2 regions of the Bacillus cihuensis genome follow, and region 2 is predicted to be linked to the other one. Evidence: riboswitches for the same ligand, from Rfam matches in the RefSeq annotation. Region 2 holds a riboswitch; the other holds the start of a gene.
What was found. A riboswitch is a leader RNA that binds a small molecule or an ion and turns the genes downstream of it on or off. The one in region 2 is predicted to bind glycine.

Region 1: linked by a shared signal. The riboswitch ahead of V179_RS0102080 (MFS transporter) and the one ahead of gcvT (glycine cleavage system aminomethyltransferase GcvT) in region 2 are both predicted to bind glycine.

Annotation. Positions count from the first base shown of each region.
Region 1 is NZ_AYSD01000010.1:464,998-470,721, forward strand. Features, by position in the region: gene V179_RS0102075 (M20 family metallopeptidase) at 1-1,050, shown strand, start outside; glycine riboswitch at 1,787-1,887, shown strand; glycine riboswitch at 1,891-1,971, shown strand; gene V179_RS0102080 (MFS transporter) at 2,097-3,497, shown strand; gene ahpF (alkyl hydroperoxide reductase subunit F) at 3,719-5,248, opposite strand; gene ahpC (alkyl hydroperoxide reductase subunit C) at 5,261-5,724, opposite strand, start outside.
Region 2 is NZ_KI632495.1:1,407,150-1,412,873, forward strand. Features, by position in the region: gene gcvPB (aminomethyl-transferring glycine dehydrogenase subunit GcvPB) at 1-558, opposite strand, end outside; gene gcvPA (aminomethyl-transferring glycine dehydrogenase subunit GcvPA) at 551-1,900, opposite strand; gene gcvT (glycine cleavage system aminomethyltransferase GcvT) at 1,914-3,020, opposite strand; glycine riboswitch at 3,084-3,169, opposite strand; glycine riboswitch at 3,173-3,260, opposite strand; gene V179_RS0112610 (DEAD/DEAH box helicase) at 3,602-5,287, shown strand; gene V179_RS0112615 (YqhG family protein) at 5,265-5,724, shown strand, end outside.

The DNA of each region.
Region 1 (5,724 bases), on a different contig from region 2:
AGTGAATCTGGGTTATTGATCCATTCTGATGTTGTTGAGGAAGATAGAGAAAATTTAATTGTTTCATATTCTAGTGAAGATCAATTAACTAATAACTCAAAAACACTGATTTACAGTGGTCATTTTGACACTGTTCCCGTTGGAAATGTAGAATGGAATTTTCCTGTCTTTGAGGGCAAACAAGTAGAAAATCGAATATTCGGGCGTGGCTCCTCAGATATGAAAAGTGGAGTTGCTGCCATGATTTTAGCAATTGAATGTATACAAAAAGCAGGAATAAAATTGAGTGGAAACCTACAATTCATTGGAACGGTTGGGGAAGAAGTAAATTGTATTGGTGCTAGAGAAGTAGTTAAAAAAGGTCAAATTGACCAAGCTACAGCTATTGTAATTAGTGAACCTACCTCAAATCAGGTGGTTGTTGCACACAAAGGGGCACTTTGGCTTGAGATCTCTATGTTTGGTAAAACAGCTCACGGTTCAATGCCGTCTCATGGGATTAATGCAATATTGGCTATCAATCATTTTATAAATAAATTAAACAATTATGATCTTCGTTATGAACGTCATGATATTTTAGGCGATTCTACATTAAATATAGGAATGATTCAAGGCGGAGTAGGTCCTAACGTAGTGCCTGACCAGTGCAAAATTACCATTGATATTCGAACTGTACCAGGGCAAAATCATCAGGAAATTGTTGGGGAAATAAATGAACTCTTACAAAAAGTATCTGAGGAAATGAACGTTTCTTATAAAATTGATGTCATAAACAACTTAGTATCTGTATATACTGCGCCCGATCATCCATTTATTCATTTGGCTTTGGATAAAGCGCAATCATATTTGCAAAACGATCCCAATATAGGGGGAGTTAATTATTATACAGATGGGTCTATCTATAGGAATCATCTTCAAAATGTTCCAATATTAATCTGTGGACCAGGAGAGCCTACAGTGGCTCATCAGCCCGATGAATGGGTTGACATACAAAAATATCTAGACTCCATACGGTTTTATATTTCTCTCGCAATTAATTATTTAAAGTAGAAGAATATAAAACTCGAATTAAAGTGAAGTATATTTTGTACTCAAGAAGTATTAAGCGATATGAAAAAGAGTAATTGGATGGATAAAGATAAAGTTTGGCTGTTTTCACATACTTTGTTGCTTTTCAATCATTTTTACACTAATAACCCGGGTTGATTTCCGTTGCAGGTACTCGCTTTCCGCGGGCGGTCTCAGAAGCCTACTCAGTGCTTTGCACTTGCGGGGTCTCCCTCTACACGCTTTTCCCGCAGGAGTCTCGCACCTGTAACGAAGATCAACATCTGTTCGAATTGGTTTCTTGCAAAAAAACAACAATCTTTACGAAAAGAGCCTAAAGTTTTTAATAAGTGATAAGAGATTGGATGTTGCCGGTCTCCTTTATTTTCTATAGGTAAGAGATCATTGATGTACTCCTCTAATTACTATTAGGGGAGTTATCTGTTTTGTATTATTGGCAACATAACCTGCTAACAAGGACAATATTCCATCACGAAAGTTTTAATGGGGTATTAGAAAGTAAACCGAAAGTTGCTATTAGTTGGTCGGTTACCATCTGAAAGATCCTTTTTCACAGCAATATTCCATATCTATCCGTGGAACGTCTTGTGAAACGATTGTTCTGGGCGTCAAAGTGACAATAGATTTTGAAAGCGTTTTCGATTTTAGTTGACACGATCGACTTTTGAAATTATTCTATAAATACAGAATATACAGAAAATATAGAAATCATAGATGGATGAAAGTTGCAGGAGAGTGTTTATTATAAGCCACCGAAGGAGCAAACTTCAATAAGACCCTTGAAGCGAATCTCTCAGGTAGAAGAACTGCAGCTGGACACACCTCTGGAGAGAGCGTATGAATCGATACGTCACCAAAGGGGAAAGGCTCTATTGAGCTAAACTCTCAGGTAAAAGGACAGAGAAGGGCAGAGAAAAACACTGTTTTTCTCTGTCCTTTTTGTTGTGCCTGCATAATTTACACGTTCATCATCACTGTAGAGACATAGTTAGTTTAATGGATATTTAACCAAAAAGGAGTGGTTCACCATGGAAACAAGCTATAAAGGTAATAACAGAATGATGACGGGGATTGTGTTTGGGGTGCTTACTTATTGGCTTTTCTCACAGTCACTCATAAATGTGATGCCTGAAGTTCAGTTAGATATGGGCATTTCGATGGGACTTTTGAATACAGCAATTAGTTTATCCGGTTTATTTTCAGGCATGTTTATTGTAGCAGCTGGAGGAATATCTGATCGAATTGGACGCAAGAAAATTACAACTATTGGTTTACTATTAAATATAATTGGTTCACTTTGTCTCGTATTTGCACAGGAGACGGTTCTCTTAATTATTGGGCGTGTGATTCAAGGCATCTCGGCAGCGTGTATTATGCCTGCAACGATTGCTTTGGTGAAAACCTATTTTGACGGCCCAGACCGACAAAGAGCCATAAGTTACTGGTCTTTTGGATCTTGGGGCGGCATAGGCATTTGTTCATTAGCTGGAGGTTTAATTGCTACGTATATGGGATGGCGCTGGATCTTTATATTTTCCATTATTTTCACTTTACTATCTATGTTTTTGATTAAAGATGTACCAGAGAGTAAAGCGGAACAAAGCAATTCAGCAAAATTTGATTTTCCTGGCTTTGTTATCTTTTTATTAGTGATGGTCGCTTTGAATGTTGTCATTACACATGGAGATGCCTTCGGATGGACAAGCCCTCTTTCGTTAACGTTAATGGCTACCACTGTCATAGGTGGTTGGATATTTTTAAAACTTGTAAAAGGGAAATCTAACGGATTTATCGATCTATCTTTATTTAAAAATAAATATTTTACTGGGGCTACTGTGTCAAACTTTTTAATAAGTGGTGTAGCGGGAGCACTTATTGTTGCGAATACCTATGTTCAAATGGCAAGAGGATACAGTTCTTTTCAATCTGGGTTATTATCAATTGGCAATTTAGTTGCTACATTAGCGATGATTCGTATTGGTGAAAAAATATTACAACGAAGTGGTCCAAGAAAGCCGATGGTCATAGCTTGTCTTTTAGTGATCGTTGGAATTATCTTAATGACATTAACATTCTTACCAAATGCGATTTATTCCATTGTTGTATTTATTGGTTTTACCGTGTATGGGATTGGACTTGGCCTTTATGCGACACCATCTACGGATACAGCAGTAGACAATGTACCGGCAGCAAAAGCAGGAGAGGCAGCTGGTATTTATAAAATGTCTAGTACACTTGGAAACTCATTCGGATTAGCGATATCTGTTACTGTTTATAGTGTAGTTGAAAAGGCTGGAAATATGGAAGTGGCTGCAAGTATGGGGTTATTGACAAATGCTATTTTTGCTGGACTAGCTTTACTAGCTATAGTAGCTGCGATTCCAAAAAAAGGTGTCAGGGAATCAATGAAAGTGAGGAAAGCTTCTTAAATTACATTGAGTCATGCACCATAAAACAAGATAATGGTGGGGAAAAATGTAGTAATAGTGGTATATTGGAAATAAAGGTAGAAAGTAAATCTCATTTAGGCGTGTTACGATGAACCGTATATAAGTAACTGAGGTTATTAATTCGGGATCTTTTAAGGTGAATAAAGAAAAAGGACCGTTAAAAAGTAATTTCAACGGCCCTTTTATAATAAAATGGTGGTTTAATTTCGGATTAGATAATCGAATGAACCTAAGGCTGCATTCGCACCTGATCCCATCGAAATAATGATCTGCTTATATGGATTATTCGTGCAGTCTCCAGCAGCGAACACTCCAGGTATGTTCGTTGCTCCATGGTTATCTATAACGATCTCACCGATTCTATTACGTTCAACAGTCTCAGCTAACCATTCCGTATTTGGCACAAGTCCGATCTGAACAAATACTCCCGCCAATTCAATATGCTGAGCTTCCCCAGTCTCACGCTCAACGTAGGAAATACCGTTTACTTTATCAGTTCCAGTAATTTCTGTTGTTTGAACGTTCTTTAGGACAGTTACATTTGGCAGACTGTTAAGACGATCTTGCAGTACAGAATCAGCTTTAAGCTCAGGATTAAATTCAAGAACTGTTACATGTTTCACAATCCCAGCGAGATCAATTGCTGCCTCAATACCGGAATTTCCGCCACCAATAACGGCTACGTGTTTTCCTGCAAACAATGGACCATCACAATGTGGACAATATGCTACACCTTTATTCTTAAATTCATTTTCACCCGGAACACCAACATTGCGCCAACGAGCACCTGTTGAAAGGATGACGGTTTTGCTTTTTAGAACAGCTCCGTTTTCCAGTTCAATTTCGATGAGGTCTTTCTTTTCTAAACGTTTGGCACGCTGTAAATTCATCACATCAACGTTGTATTCTTTCACATGCTCCTCAAGACTTGCAGCGAGTTTCGGACCCTCAGTGTGTTTAACACTAATAAAGTTTTCAATCGAAGCAGTGTCTAAAATCTGACCGCCGAAGCGTTCCGCAACAATCCCTGTACGAATTCCTTTACGTGCAGCATAGATTGCCGCACTTGCACCCGCAGGTCCGCCTCCGACAACGAGTACATCGTAAGGATCTTTATCAGCAAACTCTGAGGCATCTGGGGCGTTCCCCATTTTCGCTAGAATTTCTTCTAGGGCCATTCGACCGCTTCCGAATGAATCGCCATTTAGGAATACAGTTGGTACGGCCATGATGTTTTTGCTTTCTACTTCCTCTTTGAATGCTGCACCGTCGATCATTGTATGAGTAATATTAGGATTAATAATGCTCATCAAGTTCAGTGCTTGGACAACATCCGGGCAGTTTTGGCAAGTCAGGCTAATGTAAGAATCAAAGTGATGTTCGCCTTTAATGCTTTTTACTTGATCAATGACTTTCTGATCAACTTTCGGCGCTCTACCACTTACTTGTAATAAAGCCAGGACTAATGATGTAAATTCGTGTCCTAAAGGGATACCAGCAAAAGTTACGCCAGTGTCTTCACCGATGCGATTTACACTAAAGCTTGGTGTTCTTTCTAACTGTGTTTTCTCAACTTTAATGTTGGATGACATGGTAGCTAATTCATCAACTAAAGCGAGCATGTCTTGTGAAATTTTATCGGAACCCGCACTAACTTTAAGGAGCACATCGCCCTCCATCATTTGCAGATATTGGGCTAATTGTGCTTTGATTTCTGCATCAAGTATCATGGATAATACTCCTTAAATTTTTCCTACAAGATCAAGGCTAGGTTTTAGTGTTGCAGCACCTTCTTGCCATTTTGCAGGACAAACTTCACCTGGGTTGTTGCGAACATATTGTGCGGCTTTGATTTTACTAACAAGAGTGCTTGCATCACGGCCGATACCACCTGCATTGATTTCAAGTGCTTGAACCACACCGTCTGGATCGATGATGAACGTACCGCGATCTGCAAGACCATCTTCCTCAATTAATACATCGAAGTTGCGAGAAATCTGATGTGAAGGGTCGCCAATCATAATGTATTGTAGTTTGTTAATTGTTTCTGATGAGTCGTGCCATGCTTTATGTGTGAAATGAGTGTCTGTTGAAACAGAATATACTTCAACACCAAGATCTTTTAGAGTAGCATATTGGTTTTGAAGATCTTCTAGCTCAGTTGGGCATACGAATGTAAAGTCTGCTGGGTAGAAGCAAACAACAC
Region 2 (5,724 bases):
TTCAAACCCAGCAACAGTTGCAGAAGCAGGATTCGTTCCATGGGCAGAGTCTGGGACAATGACTTTCGTACGTTTCGTATCTCCGTTTGCCTCATGGTAAGCACGAATCATCATTAATCCAGTCCACTCACCGTGTGCCCCTGCGGCAGGTTGTAGTGTGACTTGATCCATGCCCGTAATTTCCACAAGATGTTCTTGAAGATCATACATTAGCTCAAGTGCACCTTGCACAGTGCTGGCATCTTGAAGCGGGTGAATATGAGCGAAACCGGCAATTCGAGCTACATTTTCGTTAATTTTCGGATTATATTTCATCGTACAAGAACCGAGTGGATAAAAACCTGAATCCACACCATGGTTACGATTCGAAAGAGCCGTATAGTGACGCATAATATCAAGCTCAGATACTTCTGGTAATTCTGCTTCCTCAATGCGGATATAGTCAGTTGGAAGCAACTCTTCAAGCGAGATCGCTTCTACGTCCATTTCCGGTAGGCTATAACCGATGCGTCCTTCGGTACTCATTTCAAAAACTAATGGTTGATCCTGATTATTCATGGCTATCCCCCAATTCTTGTACAAATGCATCAATTTCTTCTTTTGTTCTCAACTCTGTTACGGCCACAAGCATATGATCTTGCAGTTCTGGGTAAGTTAAACCTAGATGATAACCGCCAATCATATCTTTTGCAAACAATTGATCATTAATTTCCCGATATGATCTTGGAAGTTTTATCACGAATTCGTTAAAAGAAGGTCCTTCGAACACGACTTCGATTCCTTTAGCTTGTAAGGCTGTTTTCGCATAATGAGCTTTTTGAATATTTTGTATAGCCATTTCCTTTACACCCTTTTTACCGAGTGCCGTCATAGCAACAGAGGCAGCGAGAGCATTTAGCGCCTGGTTTGAACAAATATTGGAAGTCGCTTTATCACGACGAATATGTTGTTCTCGAGCTTGAAGTGTCAATACAAAACCACGTTTGCCATCCTCATCAACGGTCTGCCCGACAAGTCTACCTGGAACTTTACGCATTAATTTATTTGTAACTGCAAAATAGCCGCAGTGTGGTCCGCCAAATGCCGCAGGAATTCCAAATGGTTGAGCATCCCCAGTAACGATATCAGCACCTAGTTTTCCAGGTGGCGTTAGGGCACCTAACGCTAATGGGTTACTTGAAACAATAAACATCGACTTTTGTTCATGAACGATTTTTTCAATCTCTTTCAAAGGTTCAATGCGTCCAAAGAAATTTGGATATTGAATGATGACTCCCGCAATATCATCGCTGATTAACTCTTTTAGTGCATCCAAATCGGTTACGCCATCACGATGAGGTATTTCCACCACTTCAACTCGCTGTCCCTTCGCATATGACGTAACAACATCACGAGACTCAGGATGAACCGTGTTAGAAATCAAGATTTTCTTACGTCTTGTATGTCCACTGCTTAACATCGCTGCCTCAGCAAGAGCAGTTCCACCATCATACATAGAAGAATTGGCAACATCCATGCCAGTCAATTCACAAATCATCGTTTGAAATTCAAAGATTGCTTGAAGCTCCCCTTGAGAAATCTCCGGCTGATATGGAGTATACGCTGTATAAAATTCAGATCGAGAAATCACATGGTCGACGATAATTGGTTGATAATGATCGTACACACCAGCACCTAGAAATGAAGCATACCGCTTTGCATCAGCGTTTTTCCCAGCCAATTTAGTAAGCTCTTTTAAAAGAGCGGGTTCTGATTTAGCAGGTTTAATCTTGTATTCACCTTGGAAACGTACACTCTGTGGAATATCACTGAATAGCTCATCTATACTAGAAACACCAATTGCATCTAACATTTCATTTTGATCTTTGTCAGTCATCGGTAGATAGCGATGTTTAGTCATGATTTTCTCCCCCTCATCCTCTTGGTCGTTTATAAAATGGTGTCTTAGCCACTACCGCTTTCACACGTTTGGAACGAATTTCAACTTCAACTTCTGTTCCAATCCCTGTATACTCTTTTTTCAATAAGGCAAGACCGACGTTTTTCTTCAATGTGGGCGATTGTGTCCCAGTTGTCACTTCGCCAATCAATTCAGAACCGTAGTAAACAGAATAGCCATGACGTGGTATGCCGCGTTCGATCATTTCGATGCCGACGAGCTTACGAGGTGCACCTTGTTCTTTTTGCTTAGAAAGAACAGACTTACCAATGAAATCAGCCTCTTTGTCAACTTTGACAGCAAAACCAATTCCCGCTTCAATAGGCGAAATATCAGGTGACAACTCTTGACCATATAACGGAAGCTTCGCCTCGAACCGGAGCGTATCACGAGCACCTAGACCGATTGGTAGAACGCCTTCATCCTTACCTGCTTCAAGAATCGCTTTCCAGAGAGTTTTTGCGTCTTCGTTTTTACAATACATTTCAAAGCCATCTTCCCCCGTATACCCTGTGCGTGAAACGAGAGCCAAGACTCCATTAAGTTCCACATTTTCTTTGAAAGTAAAAAAGTCAATCTCACTCAAATTCGTGTTTACAGCTAATTTCTGAAGGATTTTTTCAGCCGCAGGGCCTTGAAGAGCAAGCAAAGCTACTTCATTTGAGATATTTGTCAGTTCAACATCTTCAATCAAGTGTTCGTGCAGCCAATTGTAATCCTTCTCGATATTGCCAGCATTCACAACTAATAAATAGTCATCTTCCGCTTTCTTATAAATAATTAAATCATCGACAACACCGCCATTTTCATAGCACAATGCGGCATATTGCGCATGCCCCACATCAAGCTTGAGAAGATCGTTCGTAATCATTCTTTGTAAAAAGTCAGTGCTTCCTTTTCCTTTTACAACAAACTCTCCCATATGAGAAACATCGAACAAGCCTGCCTTTGTTCGTACTGCTTCATGTTCTTCTTTAATGCCAGAAAATTGGACTGGCAGCTCCCAGCCACCAAAGTCAATCGTTTTACCACTATAATCTGCATAGATCGTAAATAATGGCGTCCTTTTTAATTCAGTCATACTACGCCTCCTCACATTTTTTAGGGCATAAAAAAAGACAGAGTAGCCCCTTAGAAGCTTTTTCTCTGTCCTGAAACCTGAAAGTTTACCTAAAAAGGCTTTCCCCTTTGGTGGTCTTAAAAGCTTCTGCTTCTAGACACTCTCCAGAGTTGCGTCCAACAAGGGTTCTTTTGCCTGAGAGATTCGCTGCTAAGCTTGCTCCTTCGGCGCTACAATTGTAGTCTCTCCCCCAGCCTTCATCCGCATATAATATTATCTTTTTTGCACATACTATGTAAATAAGGGTTGCACCATAAAAATGGTCTTTGCCGACTTTACACATTTTTTTAATTCGCAGTAAATGAGGCTACTTCCGCCAAACACTTAGAATACCGTTATTACTATAGTAATAAAACAGTGGGATTCTTTCAATTAAAAATTATATTTATTGATAGAAAATTTCAAAATTTAACACTTACGTTCATACTACCATTAATAATGCTTGAATCGCAATCATTTTTCGTAAAATCCTAACTTTTATTATATTTTATCCTATTAACGTTCGTATTTAACCTTTAATTGTTTAGAAAGGAGCATTGTTTATGCAAATTCAAATCACATTTGATGATGAATGGTCAGAAGAATTTTTAGATAAAGTGGAGAATGATGGTCCCTGGGCGAATTGGGAACTGTATAAGCTTGCCGTTCAAGCGGAAAAACATCTGGCCATTCCAGAATTTGAAGGATTGCAAGCACCTCATCACCTTAATCAGCTAACACCACTTCCTCATCAGCTTGAAGCCGCCCGACAAGTTGTCGAGAATATGAATGGCAAAGCGATTTTGGCTGATGAAGTAGGGCTTGGGAAAACAATCGAGGCCGGTTTAATCATTAAAGAATATATGATTCGCGGTCTAGTAAAAAAAGTACTCATTCTCGTTCCAGCTTCACTCGTTTCACAATGGGCATTCGAGTTAAATACAAAATTTCATATTCCCGCTGTTGTTCAGAGAAAGAGCTATGTATGGGATTCATGTGATTGCATCGTATCATCAATTGATACAGCAAAGCGTAACCCACATAGAGACATCATTTTTAAACAAGAATACGATTTAATCATTATTGACGAGGCCCATAAATTAAAAAATAATAAAACGAAAAACTATGAATTTGTTCAAAGTTTAAAAAAGAAATTCTGCCTATTGTTAACCGCAACACCCATTCAAAATAAGGTAGAAGAAATCTTCCATCTTGTTTCCCTTCTTAAGCCCGGACATTTAGGGAATGCTGCTCTTTTTTCAGAGAAGTATAAAGGAAAAGGTCGGACGATTTATGAAGATGAGCACCTAAAGAAGCTAGTGAACACGGTCATGATTCGAAATCGCCGTGCTGATACTGGAATCGAGTGGACAAAACGACATGTTGAAACAATTATTATTAAGTTTTCACCTAATGAGCAGGCATTATATGATGCTATAACTGCATTCCGACCGCATTCTGAAGGAGCAGGAAGTTCATTTTCCAGCCTAACCCTCCAAAGAGAAGCTTGCAGTAGCAAAGAAGCGGTCTTTACCACTTTAAAAAACATGTCTCAAAAACATGAAAATCCTGCACCTGAATTCATAGAAAAGTTGAATAGTCTCTTTGAAACAGCAAAGCAGGTTGAACGCAATTCAAAGGCAGAGAAGGCATTGGAATTAATACAGAAAATCAATGATAAAGTCATTATTTTTACGGAATACCGAGCTACACAACTTTATTTACAATGGTTTTTACAGCAAAACGGCATAAGCTCAGTGCCTTTTCGCGGCGGATTTAAACGTGGTAAAAAAGATTGGATGAAAGAGCTTTTTCAAAATAAAATTCAAGTACTGATTGCCACAGAAGCCGGCGGTGAAGGAATCAACCTACAATTTTGTCATCATCTAATCAACTTTGACTTACCATGGAATCCGATGCGTCTCGAGCAACGAATAGGCAGGGTACATCGGCTCGGTCAAACGGAAGATGTCATGATTTATAATTTCGCTACAGAAAATACAGTGGAAGAACATATTTTGAAACTTCTCTATGAAAAAATTCATTTATTTGAAAAAGTAATTGGCGAGTTAGATGATATTTTAACAAAATTAGATATCGGCAATATTGAAGATTACTTAGTGGATGTAGTAGAAGGATCAAAATCAGAAGGGGAGATGAAAATCAAAATGGATAATCTTTCGTCCATGATTCAATTTGCCCAAGAAATGAAGGAGGGAAATCTTCATGCAGCAACAGGAAATTCATGATTTTTTGCTCACCTATTTCAAAGCGAATCATTGTGAAATCATAGAAAATCACCCTGCATATTTAACAATTCAGTTAACAATTGAACTCGATAAGGAATTGATGAATCGTCCCTTTTACTGGCACTACCTTGAAAAAACCGGTGGCGTTCCCAACCCATCTCAGCTCACTCTTATAACAGATCCGCAGCAGGCACCTGCTGACTTAAAAGGAGAATTGATCCATTTCGGTTCACAACGACTTCATCAGATTTTTGCGTCTACGAAAAAGCTTGCCGGATTTATCCGCTTATACGAGGAAATTATCCAGTCAGGTCCTGCTCAAAATCCTTTATATCCATGGCTTTCTATCAATGCAAAAATATCCTATCAAAGTGATCGCAAGAAGGATATCCTGTTGTCTGCAGGCTTAAATTTAATCACAGGAGAAATCGTTGAAC